2 regions of the Pseudacidobacterium ailaaui genome follow, and region 2 is predicted to be linked to the other one. Evidence: predicted binding sites of a transcription regulator. Region 2 holds the regulator's gene; the other holds the start of a gene.
What was found. The regulator LexA, encoded in region 2, represses DNA repair genes until DNA is damaged. The targets are predictions, from matches to a motif close to CANTTCGCTTTTTATTCGC.

Region 1: dinB (DNA polymerase IV) is a predicted target of LexA. The motif match lies at 5,441-5,459, and genes of this name have one in related genera.

Annotation. Positions count from the first base shown of each region.
Region 1 is NZ_JIAL01000001.1:117,744-128,471, reverse strand. It holds gene N655_RS19575 (DUF3300 domain-containing protein) at 1-1,250, opposite strand, end outside; gene N655_RS0100555 (helix-turn-helix domain-containing protein) at 1,460-1,990, opposite strand; gene N655_RS0100550 (haloacid dehalogenase) at 2,171-2,776, shown strand; gene N655_RS16540 (glycosyltransferase) at 2,696-3,835, opposite strand; gene N655_RS20815 (hypothetical protein) at 3,779-3,916, shown strand; gene N655_RS16535 (OmpA family protein) at 4,170-5,126, opposite strand; gene dinB (DNA polymerase IV) at 5,466-6,536, shown strand; gene N655_RS0100530 (nucleotide sugar dehydrogenase) at 6,661-8,007, opposite strand; gene N655_RS0100525 (NAD(P)(+) transhydrogenase (Re/Si-specific) subunit beta) at 8,216-9,610, opposite strand; gene N655_RS0100520 (NAD(P) transhydrogenase subunit alpha part 2) at 9,607-9,903, opposite strand; gene N655_RS0100515 (Re/Si-specific NAD(P)(+) transhydrogenase subunit alpha) at 9,925-10,728, opposite strand, start outside.
Region 2 is NZ_JIAL01000001.1:444,987-455,714, forward strand. It holds gene N655_RS16845 (FliI/YscN family ATPase) at 1-859, opposite strand, end outside; gene N655_RS0102085 (FliH/SctL family protein) at 856-1,482, opposite strand; gene fliG (flagellar motor switch protein FliG) at 1,634-2,713, opposite strand; gene fliF (flagellar basal-body MS-ring/collar protein FliF) at 2,723-4,333, opposite strand; gene fliE (flagellar hook-basal body complex protein FliE) at 4,355-4,654, opposite strand; gene flgC (flagellar basal body rod protein FlgC) at 4,676-5,119, opposite strand; gene flgB (flagellar basal body rod protein FlgB) at 5,145-5,534, opposite strand; gene N655_RS0102115 (sigma-54 dependent transcriptional regulator) at 5,634-6,866, opposite strand; gene N655_RS0102120 (response regulator transcription factor) at 6,881-7,564, opposite strand; gene lexA (transcriptional repressor LexA) at 7,894-8,499, shown strand; gene trxA (thioredoxin) at 8,553-8,885, opposite strand; gene thrB (homoserine kinase) at 9,154-10,071, opposite strand; gene thrC (threonine synthase) at 10,071-10,728, opposite strand, start outside.

The DNA.
Region 1 (10,728 bases), 330 kb from region 2:
CGTGGCATGTTCTGAGTGGCCGGCCGATTTTGGTTCATGAACCCGTTTGCCGGTGCAGCGGGCCGCATCACTCCACCCGGATTGACACGGTTGGCTGGCTGCGTCAGCATTCCTGGCCGTCCTGTTCCCATGGCTGCTGGGGCCGGACGTGCACCCATGGCCACGTTACGCGCATAGTTTGCAAACTGCGGGCGGTTGATGAAGGACCCGCGCATTCCGGCAAGCTGCAGCGGAGGCGATCCTGGACGGTTCACACCACGGTTGATGACGGTTGTGCTGCGCGTGATGTAGGTCGTGCGGTTATAGATCACGGTGCGGTTATACCAGCCGCAGCCCCAGCGGTTCCATCCCCATCCCCACGGCGCCCAGGGACGCAATGGGACACCCCATGCAAAGCCCATCCGGAAGCCCCATCCAAACCCAACGCCAACGATGTATGCAGGTGCAGGGGCGTAGTAGTAACCCGGCCATGCAACCAGTGGCGTTCCGTAGACCACCCACGGATCATAGACCGGCACATACACTACATCCGGGTTTGCCGGCTCAATCTCAATATTTCCATCATCCTCCGCAACCGTCTCCTGCGGAGTGTCTGTGAGTGTCCCAGCCTGTTGCGCACGCTGCCGCATCTGCTGGACGGCATCCATGACATCCTGCGGCTGGTTGTAGTACGCATTTCCCAGGTCCGTCGTCCACTGCAGATTGTCGTTCATTTGCTTCAGAACAGAGGGAAATGCTGTCAATGCTTTCACACTCGGGTCCCAAGGCTGCGCGTTGGCTGCGGAGGCAATCTGGTCGGGCGATGCGTTGCCTTGCGACTGTATCCATTGATAGGCCTCAACCACCTGCGTCGGGTAGGTGGAGGCTGCCAGAATCTGGGCCACAAGCGCGTCGGGATAAAGAGCAATCGGGGCCACGAGCTGGTCCAGTTGGTCTGGAGAGAGCGGCTGTGCCGTTGCTTGTTGCGGATCTTGAGTGGCCGTCTGCTGGTCCTGTTCTTGTGGCTGCTGCTGTTCACTATCGGACGGCAGCGGCGCTCCGTACTGAGGAATTTGCTGGTTACTGTCGGTGCTGCTTTGTGGCTGCTGCTGGTCCTGTGCATCCGGAGGTGGCGGAGGTACGTCCTGCGCGAAAAGCTTCATGTTTCCAGTAAGCAACATCGCAGAAGCAAGCATGAACGCCAGCCACCGGTGCGTGCTTCCAGAATCTTTCCGGTCGTTCCATTTCAGGACCATTGTTCTCACCTTCATGACAGGTCCCCAAAGACCCTGCCATTCAATCATTAGAACACTAATCCCGGTCTATAGTTTCCCCTTAAGGAAACCGAATCTTGAGCCGATCAAGGCCCTGGAATCCGCTTACAGACAACATGAACAGGTCCACATTTTGTCCATGCGGTCAAGCGGCGGGAATTGCGGGGCGCTTCCCCAAGCCCAAGGGGCCTGAAATCTCTACAAAGTCACGCAGTCTTTCTCCGGCCCATGGCCATATCGCGTACCTGGTTCAGAAAAATAGACCGCTGATAAGCGTCCATGCGGCTGACGTAAGGAGCAATTTCTTTAAGGAAGGGGTCAGCCAGAATGGCTGTCGTTTCTTCATAACGGCGACTCCGCGCATCCCGCAACAGGGCGCAGATGTCCACTTCCAGCGCCTGGGCAAGCCGTTCCAAAGAGGACAGTGTAGGTACTGCCTTGCCATTCTCAATCTTTGAGATGTATGTGCGCGGGACCTGCATCCTTCCCGCAAGTTGACGCTGGCTCAGCTTCCGCTCACGGCGGATATTCCGCACGGCACGCGCCACCTGGATGCCTTCTTCTTCGCAATCGGGCGCGTCATGGGAAAAGGGAGGGACAAGTGCTTCCGGCTCTTCAATTTCAAGGGGTTTGTGACACCGACGGCACATCGAATTCGAGGTGCGGAACTGCACCAGACCGCAGTGTTCGCAACGGAGTACCTCGCGTGCCTCAACGGTTGCTAAGGTAGTTGCCATAATCGTTTTACGGAGCGCCAGAGCATTGCGCGTCCGGGCCGTGAAATTCAGGCATTATACTGAAAATCTTTACGGCTCATGTTTACCATGCAGGCAATGTACCAGCATTGTCAAGTGAAAAATGTGAGTCAAGCCTGAAAAAAACCAAAATTCCGGTATAAAAACAGGAAGAAAGATGCTATGACCCAGAAAAACCCTTATGGCCGAGAGCGTGCCTGGACGCTGCTGAACGAATATACCCAGTCCCCCAGCCTGCTCAAACATGCCCTGGCTGTTGAGACGTGCGTCCGGGCCTATGGTGAGCGCCAAGCCGATGCTCTGGGGCTTACAGAAGAGGCCCGGGAGTCTCTGGTAGAAACATACGCTGTCACGGGTCTTCTGCATGATTTCGACTATGAGAAGTGGCCTTCTCCGGAAGACCACCCGTGGACAGGACATCGTATTCTAACCGAGCAGGGATGGCCAGAGGAGATACGAACTGCCATTCTGGCACATGCCAGCTATACAAATGTTCCACGTGGAACACATTTAGCAAAAGCGCTTTTTGCCTGCGATGAGCTGGCCGGATTTCTTACCGCCTGCGCCCTGGTGAAACCTTCCCGGTCCATTCATGAAGTGGAAGTGGCCGGGGTCCGTAAAAAGCTGAAGGACAAGGCCTTTGCCCGCTCGGTCAGCCGTGCAGACATCATCCAGGGTGCGGAAGAACTAGGTGTTCCGCTCGAAGCGCACATCGCTTTTTGTATCCAGGCCATGCAAAGAAATGCCCAGCTGCTGGGACTTGGGTGACGGGTTTGCCTCTGAGACAAGGATTTCCTGAAGCATCCGCGCACTATTTGTAAGGGAAAAATACTTCTCGAAGCAGGGGCGCGCCCGATTGGCGATGCGATGCTGTTCTTCGGTGTCCATTCTTAGCCATCTGGTCAGAAGCCGCTCCGTTCCCTCCAGGGAGTCATCGTCCACCAGCCCGGCCCCTTCATCGGTAATCTGCTTCCAGATTTCTACCTTGTTGGAAATCAGAACAGGCCGTCCACAAGCGAGCGCTTCAGCCACGGCAACGCCAAAATTCTCCTGGTGAGAGGGAAGGACAAAGGCTTCACAACTGCGATAGGCGCCGTACTTTGCCTCGCCTGTAAGCATTCCTGGCCAGTGTACGCGATGTTCCAGGCCGCACAGCCTCACGATTTCCTGGAGTTGTGCTTTGTATCCAGACTGGTCCGGACCAGCCATGACCAGGTCCACATCAGGATGCTCTGCTCCCAGACGTGCAAATGCGCGGATGAGCAGATCGCAGCCTTTTTTCTCGTGTATCCGGGCCATAAAAAGGAAAAAGCGGCGGTCACGGACCTCTGGGACATGCAAGGAAAAGGCCTCAACCTGAGAAGCAATCTTTTCCTCCGGAGGGTCGATTCCCAGTGTGAGTACCCGGGAGCGCCATGCATGAGGCCAGAAACTTTCAGTCGTCAGATTTTTCTCCTGAGTTCCGGTAAAAAGCAGCGCATTTGCCCGGTGGAGCGCTGGGTAAAGCAGAGGCCAGTAGAGACATTTTTTCAGGTGCTTCAGCGGGTATTGTCGCTTAAACCAAGGATCCATTGCGCCATGGACAAAGACAAAATAGGGAATGCGGCCATACGCGGCCCGGCTTCCTGCCATCGTCACGAATTGCCAGACACCGTGAATAATCAAATGATCAAAACGCAAGATGTTGCGCTCCAACCAACCTGGTAATTTGGCGGAATATCCATAGATCCCCGATGCTGGCCCCAAGGCATGCACCGGGCAAGGAAGGGATTGCAAAAATCTTTCCGATGGATGGTCAAGACAGGCAATTTCAACGGAATCTCCCAAGTCAACGACCTTTTGCGAGAGCTGACGGACTACTTCTGGCGGGCCGCCGTCCTGGGGGTTCATGCTGCGGATGAGATGTAGTGTCCTCACGGGGGGTCCCCAGTCTGCTTGGTTAAACAACGCACAGACTTACCTTAAGATACATAATCTGATTACCTTCGAGAATCAAAAGTTGTTACTTTTGAAATCTTCAAAAAGTAAGATGGCAAAAGTGGTAGGAATAAAGGGCTTAAATTTTAAAAATCTTGCAAAAAAAAGGGCCCCTCGGGGGAGGGGCCAATCTGCCTTGGTTCTCTCGTTGTGTGAGAGCTTGGTTGCGGACCTTTTCTGGTCTTTATTGTTGTGGAACCGCTGGCTGCGACGCAGCACCCTGAGGGGAGGGCTGCGCGGAAGTCTGCTGCGTCGCACCAATCGGCGAACCCGCATTCGATGATGTCGAGTTCAAGGCCGCTAAACTGTTTTGCATGGTAGAAACCCGCACGGCGCTGCCAGAAATAGCTTCGCCACTGTCGGTTTCCATTTTTGCGTTGCCCATCGCAACTTGATGAATGCGATAAACCGGGATCTGCTTTTCGGTGACGAGGTAGCGCACGACCGCATCCGCCATGCGCTGTGAGCTCTGGATTCCGCTTTGCCCACGCACCGGCGAATGGCCCTCTACCTCGATGATGTAACCCTTTTGACCCTGCGCCTGTTCGGCAATTTGGTCCAGGGCCTCTTTGGCCCTGGCATTCAATACGGTTTGCCCAGGATGAAAGCGGATAATGGTGTCATTGACCTTTTGGTACTGGTCCAGACCGGCAACCGTAGTATTCAGCTTGCTGGACTGATCGCTGGCCTGTTGGGCCATAGTTTGCGCTTGTGTCGCCGTGGAATTGGCCTGCTGTGCAGTTTGATTGGCCTGATCGGCGGTGCTTTGCGCCTGTCGGATTCCTGCCTGTGCTCTGCTGTCTACATCTTTGATGTCGTTGGCATTCTTTGCCGTCAGCTGGTCGAGCTCATTCAAGCGGTCTTTTACAGGATTCAACTGGCGATTTACCCATTTCTTACGGGCAAAAGGATTCAGGTGCCCCCAAAATCCTTCATTCGATTTTGTCGAAAGGGGCTGGCCCGTTGCGTATGTACTGCTGTCGCTGGGGTTCATCCCATTTGCGGATGTACCCGTCTGGACCTGAGCGCTGGAAGCAGGAGTGGTCTGCTGGCTGGATTGAGCATAAGCAGGGAGGCCCAGGCTGGCAGCCAGAAGCAACGCAGCAAATGCCCTGAGGTCGAGTCTCGAACTTGCTTTCATTTTGTTGTCCATATCTGTCACCGTATTTACTCGAACACACTCCGGATGCTGCGCAGCGCCCGTTACGCTGAAACAAATAGCAGTTCGGATGCCAAAGTAAGGAAAATCGAGATAAGAAATCTTTTACTCTTTATTTTGAGTAACTTGCAGTTCCATCCGGCGAGTTTGTCCAGCCAGGCACAGGCGCATCATTTGGCCACTACGGCACTTTTACATGGTCACTTTTCCCTCTTACCGGAAATTTTTGCTCGACGGTCCCTTGCTTTGCCGACCGCATGAAAGTGTCAATTGCCAAGAAAACTAGATGGCCTTAGGCGAAAGTAATGCGAAAATAGGGGAGTGGAGCGCCGCAAGATCATCCACGTGGACATGGATGCCTTCTATGCTTCCGTAGAACAGCGGGACAACCCTCGGCTGCGAGGAAGGCCCGTCGTTGTTGCATGGCGAGGAAGCCGCTCCGTGGTTTGTGCAGCATCCTATGAGGCGCGCAAATTCGGGATACACTCTGCCATGCCCTCCTCAAGGGCCGAGCGACTCTGTCCGGAGGCCATCTTCATTCCTCCGGACTTCCATCGCTACCGGAATGTGTCGCGTCAGGTGCGCGACATCCTTCTGCGGCATACAGACAGAATCGAGCCTTTGTCCTTAGATGAGGCTTATCTGGACGTCACTGAGAACAAAACCGGTCTGCCGACGGCGACGCGCGTTGCCAAGGTCATCCGGCAACAGATCCGCGAGGAATTGCAGTTGACGGCCTCTGCCGGCGTGGCCCCAAACAAATTTCTGGCCAAAATTGCCTCGGACTGGAAGAAGCCGGACGGGCTTTTTGTCATTCAGCCAGAGGAGGTGGACGAGTTTCTCCTTCCTCTGCCAGTTGGGCGCATCCCGGGGGTGGGCAAAGTCATGCAAAAGCGTCTGGAAGAAGTTGGGGTGAGGACGGTTGGTCATTTAAGGGGCCTAGAGCTTTCTTTCCTCGAAGATCGCTTCGGGCGCTACGGCGTGCGTCTCTATGATCTGGCGCGCGGAATCGACAATCGTCCGGTGATGACTGACCAGCCCACCAAATCGATTTCCGCCGAGGACACCTTTGAGCGAGACATGACACTTGATGAAATGGAACCAGTCGTCCGCCGGCTGGCAGAAAAGGTCTGGGCAGCGGCGTGCAAGGACCCTCGCCAGGCACGCACAGTTGTCTTGAAGCTGAAGACCCCGGAGTTCAAAATCCTCACCCGCAGTTATACCCTGGCATGGCCTCTGGCCACGTGCGACGAACTGGCGCGGATTGCGCTTCGTTTAAGGGAGCGCGTCGGCCTGGGGGACAGGCAGCGGTTTCGGTTGGCAGGTGTGGGCCTGAGTAATTTCCGAGGGCCGGAGGAAATGCCGGAGCAGCCAGCACTTTTCGGGGCCTGACCACGGGAAGCAAGGGAAACGCTGGGGGAGGCCCGGAGCTTTCCGCAGAGAGGGTTGGACTTTTCCGGGCTGCAGAGGCATGGAAACCATAGGATGATTCCTGCCATGCCCCTGCGCTGTATTCTCAGCACCGGACGATTTTGGGTGAAGAAATCCCTTTGGTGGCATTGCGTGTATCGACTACAAGCTGAGATTCGCGGACAATGCGCTGATAGTCGTAATCCGAATGGTCAGTCACGATCAGGACGCAATCAAACTGTGAGAGATCGTCGAGAGGAGTGCAGTGCATGTCCAGATGATAGTGGCGGCCTTTGCCAACATAGGGGAAGAAAGGATCGTTGTAAGCAACGATTGCGCCTTTCTGCCGGAGCAGCTCAATGATGGTCAGTGAGGGCGATTCTCGCAGATCATCGATGTCTTTTTTATAGGCCATTCCGAGGATGAGCACCCTGGAGCCATTCAGAGGCTTCCTATGGCGGTTAAGGGCCTCAGCGGTTTGTTCCACGACATAATAAGGCATGGCCAGGTTGACTTCGCCGGCCAGCTCGATGAATTTGGTCTGGAAGTCGTATTGTTTGGCTTTCCAGGAAAGATAGAACGGGTCAATCGGGATGCAGTGTCCGCCGAGTCCCGGACCGGGATAAAAGGCCTGGAATCCGAAGGGTTTGGTCTTGGCGGCATCGATGACCTCAAAGATATCAATGCCCATGCGATGGCAAAGCTGCTTGAGTTCATTGACCAGGGCGATGTTGACACAGCGATAGATATTTTCAAGCAGTTTCGTCATTTCGGCCGCCGCCGGGGACGAAACCGAAACGGTACGGTTGAAGATGCTTGAGTATACAGCCGAAGCCAGCTCCTGGGCTTCTGGACCGACACCGCCAACAACTTTCGGGATATCACGGCGGGCCACGGTGTCATTGCCCGGGTCTTCACGCTCCGGAGAAAAAGCGACGTAAAAGCCGCTGTCTCCGGGTTTGCGCGCCACACTCAGTCCCAGGCAGTTTTCCTTTTCGAGGATGGGAACAAGCAACTCCTCTGTAGTGCCAGGATAGGTCGTGCTTTCCAGAATAATGAGCTGGCCTTCGTGGACCTCAGGGGCGATGGCCAGGGCCGTATTGCGGATAAAGCTCAGGTCCGGCTCGTGAAATTCATTCAGGGGAGTGGGTACGCAGATAATGACGACGTCCATCTCCCGGATCTGGGAATATTCCGAGGTCGCATGGAAACCTTTTTCCTGCGCTGCCTGAATTTCCGTTGCCGGAATACGGACAATATAGGAACCACCGTTGTTCAGGGTCTGGACCTTCTGAGGGTCGATATCAAACCCGGTGACGCGAAAACGTTCCTCGCTAAACAGCAGAGCCAGGGGAAGACCCACATATCCCATGCCTACGACGCCGATACGGGCGCTACGTGATGCAATTTTGTCCTTCAGTTGACGGGCGCTGCCGGCAAGTACGGTCGCCATGAAATCCACTCCTTTAGACCACACAAAATATCATGCCAGACTGGCATGGATATCGGTGCATGATGCAATTTGAATGCCATCATGGCCAAGCTGCTCGCAGAAAAATGTCTGGGCCTCTGAGAGTGGAGGCCTGTTGCCACTAGGATAGGAAAGAATTTATTTTCAGGTACTTACCTCACTAGCCTGCACTGGCTGGGAGTCTTGGGCTTCAAACGCCTGCGGCCACTGCATTCAGCTCCTTGATTAAACTGCCGACGAAGGCCTTTGCATCTCCGAAGAGCATCAGGGTCTTGTCCAGGTAGTAAAGGTCATTATCAATTCCGGCAAAACCGGGACTCATGCTGCGCTTAATGACCATGACGGTACGGGCTTCATAGGCATTGAGGATAGGCATTCCGGAGATAGGGCTGCCTTTGGTGAACCGCGCTGCCGGATTCACAACGTCATTGGCGCCGATGACCAGGGCGACGTCTGTTCGCGGGAATTCAGGGTTGATCTCGTCCATTTCAATCAGGCGGTCGTAGGGGACATCGGCCTCGGCGAGAAGGACGTTCATGTGTCCAGGCATACGCCCCGCGACGGGATGAATGGCAAAGCTGACTTCGACACCGCGTTTGCTCAGGACATCGTAAAGCTCACGAAGCTTGTGCTGGGCCTGGGCCACGGCCATCCCGTAACCGGGGATGATGACGACCTTGCGGGCAGCATCGAGGATTTGCGCTGCTTCCTCCGCACTGGCGGAGCGGATGGGGCGCGCTTCGGTTTTCACTGCGGTCGTCTGGACAGTTCCGAACGCTCCGAAGAGGACGTTGGTGAATGACCGGTTCATAGCGCGGCACATAATGACCGAAAGGATGAATCCTGAGGAACCGTCAAGGGCCCCGGCAACGATGAGCATCTTGCTGTTCAGCACAAAGCCCAGGAGTGCAGCGGAGAAGCCCGCATAAGAGTTCAACAGAGAGATGACAGTTGGCATGTCTGCGCCACCGATGGGGGTGACCAGAAGGACGCCGAAGACCAGTGCCACGATGACCATGGCGACGAACAGGGCGGTATGCTGCGGATGGATGACCAGCGCAATGGCAAGGACCAGGGCCGCGGCGAGCACAGAGAGGCTGACAATGTTTTGTCCCTTATAGACAATCGGACGCTGGGGCAGGATTTCCTGTAGCTTTCCTGCGGCGATGAGGCTTCCGGTGAAGGTGAGCGAGCCGATGATGACTTCCAGTGCAATCTCGCCCATACCAAAGCGGGTCAGATGGTCAAGCCCCTCGTAGTACTCAGCGATGCCGATCATGGCTGCCGACAATGCGCCGAAAGCGTGGCTCAAGGCCGTCCGCTGCGGGACCGCCGTGATTTTCACCATGCCGAGGGGAATGCCGATTCCGGCGCCGATCATCAGCGCGATGAGGATCCACTTGTAGGCCACGACTTCCGGGTTGTTCAGCGTGGCAAGGACGGCCAAAGCGGCTGCGATTTCGCCGGCGAGCACGCCCCGGCGGGCGCTGACAGGCGAGCTCAGCCATTTCAGCGCGAGGATGAAGAGAACAATTGCGGTGATGTATGCGAAGTGAAGATATTGCTCGATAGCCACTGCGTTCATGGTCTTTTTGCTCCGCCGGACTTGAACATGCGCACCATTCGGTCTGTGATGAAGAAGCCGCCGACCATATTGCTGAACGAGGCAGCGATCGCAATGGCCCCAAGTGTGGTGGTCAAAGGCGTTCCGTGTCTCCCGGTGATGATGATGGCCGCGACGACGACGATGGCGTCCAGGGCATTGGTCAGTGACATCAGCGGCGTATGCAAAAGCGGTGATACCCGCTTGATCAGCTCAAAGCCGACAAATCCAGCAAGGATGAAGACATAAAGATTTGAGATAAAATCTGCTGGCATTTCTTTCTCCTCAAGTCCGTGCTAAGCAGGAGCACCTGAAGCTGCAAGCTCTGCGACGCGCGGATGCACGATGCGGCCCTGGTGTGTGACCAGGGCCTCGCGGATGATCTCGTCCTCAAGATTGAGCGAGATACTGCCGTTCTGTATCAGCAATTTGGTTACTGCGGCAATATTGGCCGAAAACATCTGGCTGGCATGGTTGGGGACGCTTGATGGCAGGTTGACCGGGCCGAGGATCGTCACATCATGGTGGACGATGGTTTCGCCTGCCCTGGTGAGTTCACAGTTACCGCCGCGTTCGGCGGCGATGTCCACGATTACGGAGCCGGGCTGCATGGCAGAAACCATCTCGGCGGTAATCAGCACGGGGGCTTTGCGCCCGGGCACGGCCGCCGTAGTGATGACAACGTCCTGTTCGCGAAGCACCTCAGTGAGTTGCTCGCGCTGTTTGCGGTAAAAGTCTTCCCCGAGGGCTTTGGCGTATCCGCCCTTGTCTTCCGCAGCTTCCGCTTCCACGGCCAGCACGACGAATTTTGCCCCGACGCTTTCCACTTGTTCCTTGACGGCAGAGCGCACGTCATATGCGCTGACGACGGCCCCCAGACGGCGGGCGGTGGCGATGGCCTGGAGTCCGGCGACGCCTGCTCCAAGAACAAAGACCTTGGCCGGAGTGATGGTTCCGGCGGCCGTCATGAGCAATGGAAAGATTTTGGGCAGATGCATTGCTGCGAGAAGAACGGCACGGTAACCGGCGATGGTGGCCATCGAGGAAAGAGCGTCCATACTCTGGGCGCGCGTGATGCGCGGAATCAACTCGAGTGCAAG
Region 2 (10,728 bases):
GGGTAAAAACTGAGGGAGTATAACCCTTCGCCGTAGGCGGCTCGCCTGCAGCAAGACCAATCTCCCGCGCTGCCATGGCAAACCGCGTCAGGGAGTCGAGCACCAGAAGAACGTCCTTCCCTTGCCCGGCAAAATACTCTGCAATGGCCGTAGCCGCCAGGGCAGCGCGCTGCCGCAGCAGTGGAGACTGGTCTGAGGTCGAAACCAGCACCACGGCCCGCTTTCTTCCTTCCGGGCCAAGGCTGTCTTCCAGAAACTCCCCCACCTCACGGCCTCGCTCTCCAACCAGACCAACCACAATCACATCCGCATCACTATTGCGTGTCATCATGCCGATCAGCGTGCTTTTGCCCACTCCAGAACCGCCAAAAATGCCAATCCGCTGCCCACGCCCCACAGTCAGCATTCCATCAATGGCGCGAATCCCCGTGCCCAGAGGCTGGCGGATGGGTACACGCTCCAGCGGATGAGGGATCTCGCGGTCTACCGGGATGATGGCCCGCACAGCTGGCACTGGCCCCTGGTCAATCGGCTGCCCCGATGCATTCAGAACACGCCCCATCCAGGCGTCGCCCACCTCCAGGGAAGGCTGCGTGCCCAGCGCAGAAACTCGATCTCCGAAACGAATGCCCTCTGTGCTTTCCAGTGGCATGGAAAGCACATGGTTGCCACGGAACCCAATCACCTCTGCCGGATGCAGACGCCCCTCGCTGTCCATGATCTCGCAGCACTCCCCCACCGAACACAACGGGCCGGAAGACTCGATCGTCTGCCCCACAGCTTCAACCACACGGCCCTGCCAGCGGAAAGGCTGCCGCTGTTGCAGACGCGCAAAGTAGGTGGACAGAAGTTCCGTCATGACGGTACAGAAGGCCTTGCTGTTTTTGCAGACCGCTCACGGTGTTCCAACAGGTCAAAGAAACCCCGTTCGATCTCTGCAAGTTGCGACTTGACTCCCAGATCCACGCTGCCCAGTGCCGTTTCAAGCAGACACTCCCCAGCATGAAGCGAATCCTCGGCCACAAGCTGCGGGCGAAGGGGCAGAGATGGCATGAGCGCAATCACTTCACTCCACAGGTCGTACTCCGTGGCAGGGACCTTCATCCTCACCTCCGTGGTCTCCGCCAGCTGTCCCAGTGCCACACGCACGGCCCCTGCAAGCAGAAGCGGATCCATCTGGACCTCGCGGCGAAGGACCCTCTCGGCAATGGCCAGGGCCAGATGCACCACTTCGCGCTCAACCTGCGCCAGATAACCGTCCCGCACATTGCAAAAATCCTCGATCGCCTTCTGTATCTGGTCGGCAATCCGCTCCAGGGCCGAAGCGCGCAGCCGTGCTTCGGCCTGCCGGCCCTGTTCAAAGGCCTCCTTTCGTGCAGCTTCCAGCTGCTGCGCAAATTCCTGCTCCCGCGTGATCGCTTTTTGCTCCAGCTCCTCGATACGGGCCTTTGAACCCCCTTCTGCTTCCTCTACGGCCTGCACTGCAGGAGCTTGTCCTTCTTCCGGCCGCAGGAACAAAGGTTTGGGGGCGGTCCAAACAGGCGTTGCGATCGGAGCAGGCTTGTACTCCATTCTGCTGATCTTCTTTCTTTCTGCCGGCTGCAACATATTTCTCTCCCGATCAATCTCTGTTCTACACAAGCAGATCGTCGCCCTGTTCGACCTTGAGCACGATCTTGCCCTCCGCCTCCAGCCTGCGTGCGATGTTGAGGATCTCGCTCTGGGCCGCAGCCACCTCCCGGGTACGCACCGGCCCCAGCACCTCCATGTCTTCCCGCAACATTTCCACGGCGCGCGAAGACATCGCGCGGAAGATATGGGCGCGCACGTCCTCACGGGTCCCTTTCAGGGCCATGGCCAGCACCTTCTTATCAATGACCGACAGCAACTCGCGCATGGTAGGCTGCGGCAATGTCACAAAGTCCTCAAAGGTAAACATCAGGTTGCGGATATTGAGGGCCACTTCCGGCTCGTCCTCTTCAATCTGCTCCAGGATCTTCTTCGCCTGTTCGGCATCCATACGATTCATCAGATCAGCCACCGCTTTAAACCCCGCGTAGGCCTTGCGGCTGGTATCGCCCACGCTTTGCAGCCGTTTGTGCAGGATCACGGCCACCTTCTGCGCCATTTCCGGTGAGAACTGCCGCATTTCTGCCAGACGACGCACGACTGCCACCTTCTTGTCTTCACTGAGACCGTGCAAGACCAGGGAAGCACGTTTGGGATCCAGATGGGCCAGCACCAGAGCCACCGTCTGCGGATGCTCTCCATCGAGAAATTTCCCCAGCTGCTGGGGATCCACTTTCTGCAACATGGCCAGGTCTCCATGGCTGGCCTCCTGCGCCCGCCGCACCAGCGCCAATAGATCCTCGGCCCGCTGCTTTCCAAACGATTCCACCAGCAGCTTGGTTGCATATTCGAGTCCTCCATGCATCATGTAACGCTGGGTCTCGATCATCTCGTAAAACTCTTCAATGACCCGCACGGAGACATCCGGAGGGATGTTGCGCAGCTCGGCAATCTCTTCAGTCAGACGCTGCACATCAGCATCCGGCAGGTTTTGCAGGACCTTTTTCCCCAATTCATCCCCGACCGCCACAACCAGAATCGCAGCCTTTTTGATCCCCGGCAGTTGCCGCGCGGCGGCCATGCGATCGGGGGTCGGAGGAGCGACGAGGCTGGTTACATCAGACACTGGAGCGGCACTGGCCATGGTCTTCTCCTATTCGCTATGGATCCAGCTCTGCAGCAGACGTGTGGCCTGCGCAGGCTCTTGTCGAAGGTGCTCGGTCACTGCATCAAATACCGCCTGCGCCTGCTTCTTCTCGAGCAGCGCGGCTTCATCCTCGGTCTCTGCCAGAACTGCCCCCTCCGCTCCAGCTGGTAAATGCTGTGTATGGGACTGGGGTTCCTGTTTCGCCGACTGCGACGTGCGCAGGGCCGGCCGCACGACGAAGAAAATGAGACTCAGCAGGGCCAGCAGCAAGACACCATACTTGGCCAGGTCCTGTAGATGCGTGGCCTGCGCCAACACTTGCTGCCAGGGACTGAGGGCCGGAGCCGCATTGTCCTCAAAAGCCACATCTTCTACGCTGACCTGGTCCCCTCGGGAGGCATCAAAGCCGATGGCCGTTTCCGCAAGTTCGGTGAGCTGTTTCATCTCCTCAGCGGTCCGCGGCTGCCAGCTTATCTGTTTTCCGTTCACGTTCATTCTGTGATTGATCAATACTGCTGCGGTCACACGCCGAATCTTTCCCGGGTTCTGGACCGTATGCCGCACTTTTTTCGAGGCCCCATAGGTACCGCTTTCTTGTCGGATGTTTTCTGTACCCGCGTCATGGACAGGAAACAGCGGCGGCTTGGTATTCGGAGCATTACTCGCCGTGCCGGGAACCCCTGAGGGTCCGGATTGAGTCCCCGTGTTCTGCTCGGATCGCTGCATGGAAAGCGTCACAACATTGTTCGGATCATAGGTCTCATCCACTTCATCGGCCGACGATGTGTCATACTCCACATTTACCGAGGCCCGCACATTTCCTGTTCCGGCCACCGGTTCGAGCGTGGCCACCAGCTTGTCCGCCAGCTCCTGCTCATGCGCTTCTGTCTCTCCGTTTCCGGAGCGCCTGCCAAGCTGCACGCGTCCGTCTGCATCCAGCAGAGTGACATTCTCCGGTTGAAGACCGTCCACAGCGCTCGCCACGAGGTTTCGAATTGCCTCTGCCTGCTCCTCTCCCAGGGAGCGCCGCCGCAGCTTCAACACGACGGAAGCCTTGGCATCCCGCTGCTGGCTCGTAAACAAAGAGTCGTGCGGCATCACCAGATGCACCCGGGAAGACTCTACGTCCGAAAGCGTGTTGATGGTATGCTCCAGCTCACCCTCCAGGGCGCGCTGGTAGTTCACCTTCTCGTCAAATTCTGAGCCGATCCAGTTCGGCTTATCAAAAAGCTCAAAACCCATCCTGCCGCTCTTGGGGCCGCCTTTGGCCGTGGTTGCCAGACGCGCCTTGTCCAGACTGGAAGCCGGGACCCGCAGGGTCGTTCCATCCGCAGACAGATCGAAAGGAATGTTGGACGCCGTCAGCTCCGAAGCAATTTCACGGGCATCCTGCGGTTCCAGCCCAGCATAGAGGACCTTCCAGTCGGTCCGCGTGGCAAACCAGAGGATGGCAAGAAAGCAGAGCAGGGCCAAAGCCGAGGCCCCGGAAAACCAGAGCTTCTGCTGTCGTTCCATGCTGCGGAAACGGGCGGCCAGGGGCGCAAACATCGCATTGGTGCGCCCAAGCAGGCCGGTGGCCGCGGCCGGTGCTGGTTGTATCTGCTGGTTTTCGTCCATGCTGCGCTGTCCCCGCCGGCTCTAAAACTGCATGTTCATCAGCTGCTCGAAAGCGGCCATACCCTTATTCCGTACGGCCAGGGCAAGCTCGAAGGCCGCATCGGCATTACTGACCGCAATCATTGCCGTGTGCACATCCGTACCGCTGCCATCCAGCAGCCCCTCGACGGCCTGGGAGGCCTGGTCCTCCAGCTGCTGCATCTTCCCCACAGCATCTTTTAGCAGCCCGGCGAACGGCACCTGCTGGGCATTGTCTGTCCCCAAAGCCTCCTCGGTCTGCCCCGCCAGGGATGCTGTCACGATTTGAGATTGAATCTGCATGTCGGTCCCTCGAAGGTTGGTTTAAGACTTCAGAATGTCCAGCGATGCGCTGATCATGCCTTTCTCGGCCTGCACAGCTGAGGCATTCAGCCCGTAGGCCCGCGTTGCTCCCATCATGTCCACCATTTCCGTTAGCGGATTAATGTCCGGATAATTCACATACCCGTCCTTGTCCGCATCCGGATGCCCTGGGTCATAGCGGCGCAGTGTACTTGCCGGGTCCTGAACGACCGCTGAAACTGCAACCCCACCCATTTTCGGCTCCGACTGGGACATCAGCTCTCCGGCAAAGGTAGATGGCTCCGCTGCTGCCGAGGTAAAGACGACATGCTGACGGCGGTAAGGCGTGCCGTCGGCCGTGCGGGTCGTCTCCGCATTGGCCATATTGGCCGCCACAACTTCGGCACGGATCCGTTCGGCTTTCAGCGCCGAACCGCTTATTTCCAGAACACCAAACAGGTTCATTGCCCCTTCTCCCAGATCTGCTGCCTTACTTGTCTGCGTGGATGGCATCCATGATGCGGGTCAACTCCCGTTTCCATAGCTCCACCCCGGTGCGAAACTGTAACTGCGCCTCAGCCAGATTCAGACCTTCGCGATCCATCGAAACATTGTTTCCATCCGGTCGGGCCAGCAGGCCATCCACGAGCCCTGCGCGCACCGTCGGCGGCGTGAAGCGCCTGCGCGCCACGCCATTGTCCGTCTGCGCAGACAGCAAACCCTGCAGCGATCGCTGCATCTCGGCGGCAAACTCAAACCCGACCGTCTTATATCCGGGCGTGTCGATGTTGGCCATATTCTGCGCCGTATATTTCAGCTCCAGTGCTGAAAGATCGAGATAGCGCTCCAGCGCGTCTTCCACAGGGGTCGTAATCTGCATCCTTCATCCTCTCCTTCCTGCCCGCCGATAAATCGAGCAGGCCCGCTCTTTGCTTTGCATGGGAAGGCCCGGTCGGCGGCCAATGAGATTAGAAAAATCTCAGCTCCTGCCCGGCTGATCGCCAAACTCGATTTCTCCAGCATCAATCTCAGGCCGGTCCTCGGCCAGGATCCAGGCGCGCTCCATCACATGCTCCAGCTCGCGGACATTGCCCGGCCAGTGATGCTCCATCAGCTTTTCCATGGCCGCGTGGGTGATCGCTTTTGCCGGACTCTGCCGCGCCAGCCTTTCTATAAAGTGTTCGACCAGCAGCGGAATGTCCTGCGAATGTGCCGCCAGTGGCGGGGTCTGGATCGGAAAGACCGAAAGCCGGAAGTACAGGTCGGCGCGAAACTCCCCCTTTTCGGCCAGCTGCGCCAGATGACGGTGGGTTGCAGCCACAATGCGGACATCCACACGGACTGGCTCATTTTCACCCACGCGTTGTACTTCACCGCACTCCACAAAGCGCAGCAGTTTGGCCTGAAGGGCAAGCGGCATCTCTCCAATTTCATCCAGAAAGAGCGTACCGCCATCGGCGGCTTCAATCCGCCCAGTCCGCCCCTGAACCGCACCGGTAAAAGCACCGCGGGTATGCCCGAAGAGTTCGGCCTCCAGCAAGGCCTCCGGGATGGCCGCGCAATTCAATGCGATGAAGGGACGCCCGGAACGCGGGCTCAGCCTGTGGATCGCGCGTGCCACAAGCTCCTTTCCAGTCCCGGTCGGCCCCTGCACCAGGACCGTCGTGTTGCGAGGGGCCACCATGCGGATGCGGCGGCCCAATTCAGCCATTTGAGGATGCTGGCCGATCAGTTCAGGCAGCTGGGCAGAAAAGGCGGCGTCCGGAGGGGCTGCTGCGACAATCCATCGCTTTTTCTGCGGCGCCTCTTGCTGCTCCGGGAGCACCGGGGCGCTGTTCCAAATGGCCCCATCCGCATCCTGGGCCCGCCGCAGGGCAAAGTGGATCTCATTGCGCCGAGGACTGCGCAGCGTGCTGGCCGCTCTTCCATCCACCAGGACCAGGTCCACGGCAGGATAGAGCCGCTCAAACTCCGCGATAAACTCCTCCACTTCCAGGTCAGGCAGCCAGGAATCCAGGATGACTGCCTCAGCTGGGCAGAGGTCCAGTAGATCCATCACCTCGGCGCCACCGCTGGCCTCGCGCACCTTCCAGTGCAGACCATCCAATGCCTCCTTCACCCGCTGCCGAAAAGAAGCATCTGCGCTGGCCAGAATGGCGGTCCGCACCTGCGCGGCCACGGGCCGTTTGATGACTGTAGCAGTAGACATCATTCCTCCTCTGTGTCTTAGCCCTGGGACGTTGGTTTGAATCCGATGGAATAACCCAGCCCGCGTATGGTCTGGATCAGCGCCGACTCTCCGGTGTCTTTTAATTTGCGGCGCAAATAATTCACATAGACATCCACTACATTCGTACCGGCCTCCGGGTTCATCCCCCATACCTGCCGCAACAGGTCCGTGCGCGGAACGCAGCGTCCCCGGTTCAGCAACAGAAATTCGAGCAAGGCAAACTCTTTATTGGTCAGCTGCACAGACTCGCCGCCCCGTACTGCAGTCCGCTCCACACGATGGACCTCCAGGTCGGCATAACGGAGCACCAGGCCCGCTCCTTGCCGCCGCCGCATCACGGAGCGGCAACGCGCACGCAGCTCACGCAGAGAGAACGGTTTCAGCATGTAGTCATCGGCACCCATCTCCAGACAGCGGACCCGGGTCTCGATTCCCTCTCTGGCCGTCAGCACCAGGACCGGCGCTTCCTCGCTTACCGATCGCAAAAACCGCAGGACTTCCATCCCGTCCCGCTGCGGCAAATCCAGGTCCAGCACGGTAAGGTCCGGCATCTCTGACACAAACATCTCCATCGCTTTCAATCCGTCCTGGGCCAGCATCACCTGGTGCCCCTCTGCCTCAAACCCCCGGCACAAAAACCGCGCCAGTGCCGGATCATCGTCTGCGACCAATAACCGCATCTGGAATTCCCTCGCTGCATTCAACTTCTCTTGTATTGCGGTGGGAACACAAGAAATGCATGAGTGAAATCTGCTGAAGAGATTTTGTATTGGGAAAGCTCCGGCTGGTGTTTCAAGATGGGAATCCGTGCCAAAAATCTCGCCCCGGAAGCCTTGACATGCTCCTTTGGTCAGAAAGCAGATCGTCCGGAAAAGGAGCGAGGCCGGGCAGAAAACACCTTCGCCTCGACTCTGCAGGAAAGCCGCCAAGACCCTGGATCGCCTTAGCGGAAAATTTCCTGGCTCAAATTTTCCTCCACGATTCGCTTTTTATTCGCTAAAATACGGGCATGGCAGTTACGCGACGGCAAAAAGAGGTGCTGGATTTCATTTCCGGCTTTGTGCAACGCAACGGCTACTCCCCCTCCTTTGAAGAGATTGCCCGGGGACTGGGCCTCAAGTCGCTGGCCACCGTCCACAAGCACATCACCAATCTGCAAAACAAAGGGCTGCTTGAGCGGGCACACAACCGCAGCCGCTCGATTGACGTCCTGCCACCCCGCAGCAAATCGACGCTACCGGACCGCCTGCCCCTCGCAGGCCGGATTGCGGCCGGTTTTCCGGTTGAAGCCCCGGAGACGGCCGAAAGCATCTCTCTGGGTGACATCATTGGCAGCCGTGATGTCTTCGTGCTTCAGGTACGCGGCGATTCGATGCGCGATGAGCACATCGTGGACGGCGATTATGTCCTGGTGGAAAGGACGCAGACCGCGCATCAGGGAGAAATTGTTGTTGCGCTCGTCAACGGTGCGGAGACAACGCTGAAACGCTACTATCTCGAAGGCCACACGGTCCGTTTGCAGCCTTCCAATGCAGAGATGGAGCCGATTTACGTCCCGGCAGAGCAGGTTGCAATCCAGGGGCGGGCGTTGGGCATTCTTCGAAGATATGCCTGAAATAAAAAGGCCTGCGCATGGCAGGCCCCTTCACACATAGGTCGGAATTCGATTTAACCGATGACGCGCGCAATACTGCGGGCAATGGTGTCCTTCGGGACATAACCGACAATCTGGTCAGCCACCTTTCCCCCCTTAAAGAGCAGCAATGCAGGGATCCCGCGGATGCCATAGCGCATGGGGGTCGCCTGATTGCGGTCCACGTCCATCTTCATCACCTTCAGCTTTCCGCTGTACTCAGAGGCAACCTCATCGACGATCGGTGCAAGGGCCTTACAGGGACCACACCATGCGGCCCAGAAATCTACCAGCACAGGCTGATCTGACTGGAGCACCTCCTGCTCAAAGTTTGTATCGTTGACTTCTGCTACTGCCAGACCTGCCATGCTCCTCCTTTTTGTGGTGCAAATTTCATCTTCTTTGATGATAAATGCAGGGGAAAGGTCGCAACAGGGGTGAAAATCCAAAATAGAATCCTGCCGTTTTCCCACTTGGCCGAAAATGAGAAAGGCGCCCGGACTCGAATCGCTTCAGAGTCTCAGGCGCCTGGAGCAGCCCTCCCCCAGAACTGCCCACGATTGGAAGCTACTATCTTAGGTCGGTGATGTAAAGCAAACTTTGGTAACCAAATCGTACTTTCCCGGTAAAGTTGACCTATTTCGCAGCATTTTGAAGAAAATGGGCCGGATCGAGCTCCATGTGGCAGGTGAGAATTTCGATCGGTTCGTCCACCACCCGCGCCCGAATTGCCTCCTGCACGCGATTCATCTGAAAATCCGATTCCACCAGCACGAGAACGGAGGGGCCGGCCCCGCTGAGGGTGACGCTCAGAACCTCTTCTTGTTCTGCTAAAGGCAACAGCTTTTTGAGCAAAGGGCAGACCTCGGCACGATAAGGCTGATGGAGCCGGTCCTGGGTCGCGGTCGGCATGACGTCACTGTGTCCTGAAGCGAATACCGCCGTCAGCAAGGCCACCCGCTGAATGTTGGCCACAGCATCCGCGCGGCTGAAGCTCTCTGGCACAGCTTTGCGTGAAAGATGGGTAGACAAAGGATTTTGGGGAACAACCACCAGCGCCCTCCAGTAAGAGCGGGGAGTCAGAGAGATCGCAACGACCTCGTCATTGTGCCAGCAGGCAACGGTGTATCCGCCTAACCAGCAGGCCGCTGTGTTGTCCGGATGTCCTTCCATCCGCGATGCTTCTGTCAGAATCTGGCTGCGGTCCCAGTCAAGGTTGCCAAAATGCGCAGCCAGTGCCACTCCGGCCAGACGGGCTGCCGCCGAAGAGCCAAGGCCCATTCCTATAGGAATGCCGTTCTGGACCTTGAGAGACAGCGGCATGTCCTGGATACCCTGCTCCTTCAGGACCCTCTGATAGGTTTCAAGCAGGAGGTTGTTACTGACCGATCCACAGATGTCAGCATTCCTCCCCCTGGCGGAAACCGAATACGCTTCGGCGGGCGTTGCTTCGACTTCCAGATACAGCGAGAGTGCCAGAGCCACTGCATCAAAGCCCGGCCCCAGATTGGCCGAAGTCGCAGGAAGTTTGATTTTGAATGATTGCTGGACCATTATCTTCTAGCTTTCTCTAACTCTCTCAGTACCGAATCCACCGACGCTTCCAGTTCGACCGCATTGCGTCGAGTTACTTCAATTTCGTCTCGTAAACTGCCAAACTCTTCCGGTTTGAGCAGGTCTCCGCGATGATAGGCAATTGTATAGTCAGAATCCTTGAGAGTGTGTCCGGTCAAAAGCAGCACGACCCTTTCTTCCGGTCTGACTTTCCCTTGAAGCACCAGTTTTTTCAGGCCGGCAAGGGTCACAGCCGAGGCCGGCTCACATCCGATGCCTTCTGCCCCAATCTCGGCTTTGGCCAGTGCGATCTCGGCTTCATCCACCTGCTCGCACCACCCGCCCGATTTCTGGATGACCCGGACGGCCTTCTTCCATGACGCCGGATTTCCAATTCGGATAGCTGAAGCGCGCGTATCTGCCTGGACCGGTTCGAGTGTTTGTCCTGCATTTTTCTGCATGGCCCGGTATAACGGGTTTGCCCCCTGCGCCTGGATGACTGAAATTCTCGGCATTTTCAGGGTCAGTCCGAGATATTTCATCTCCTCAAAGGCCTTGCCCAGCGCCGAGCTATTCGCCAGGTTCCCTCCTGGAACGATGACGTGGTCGGGGACATCCCAATCCATGGCCTCGGCAATTTCGAGTGCAGGGGTCTTC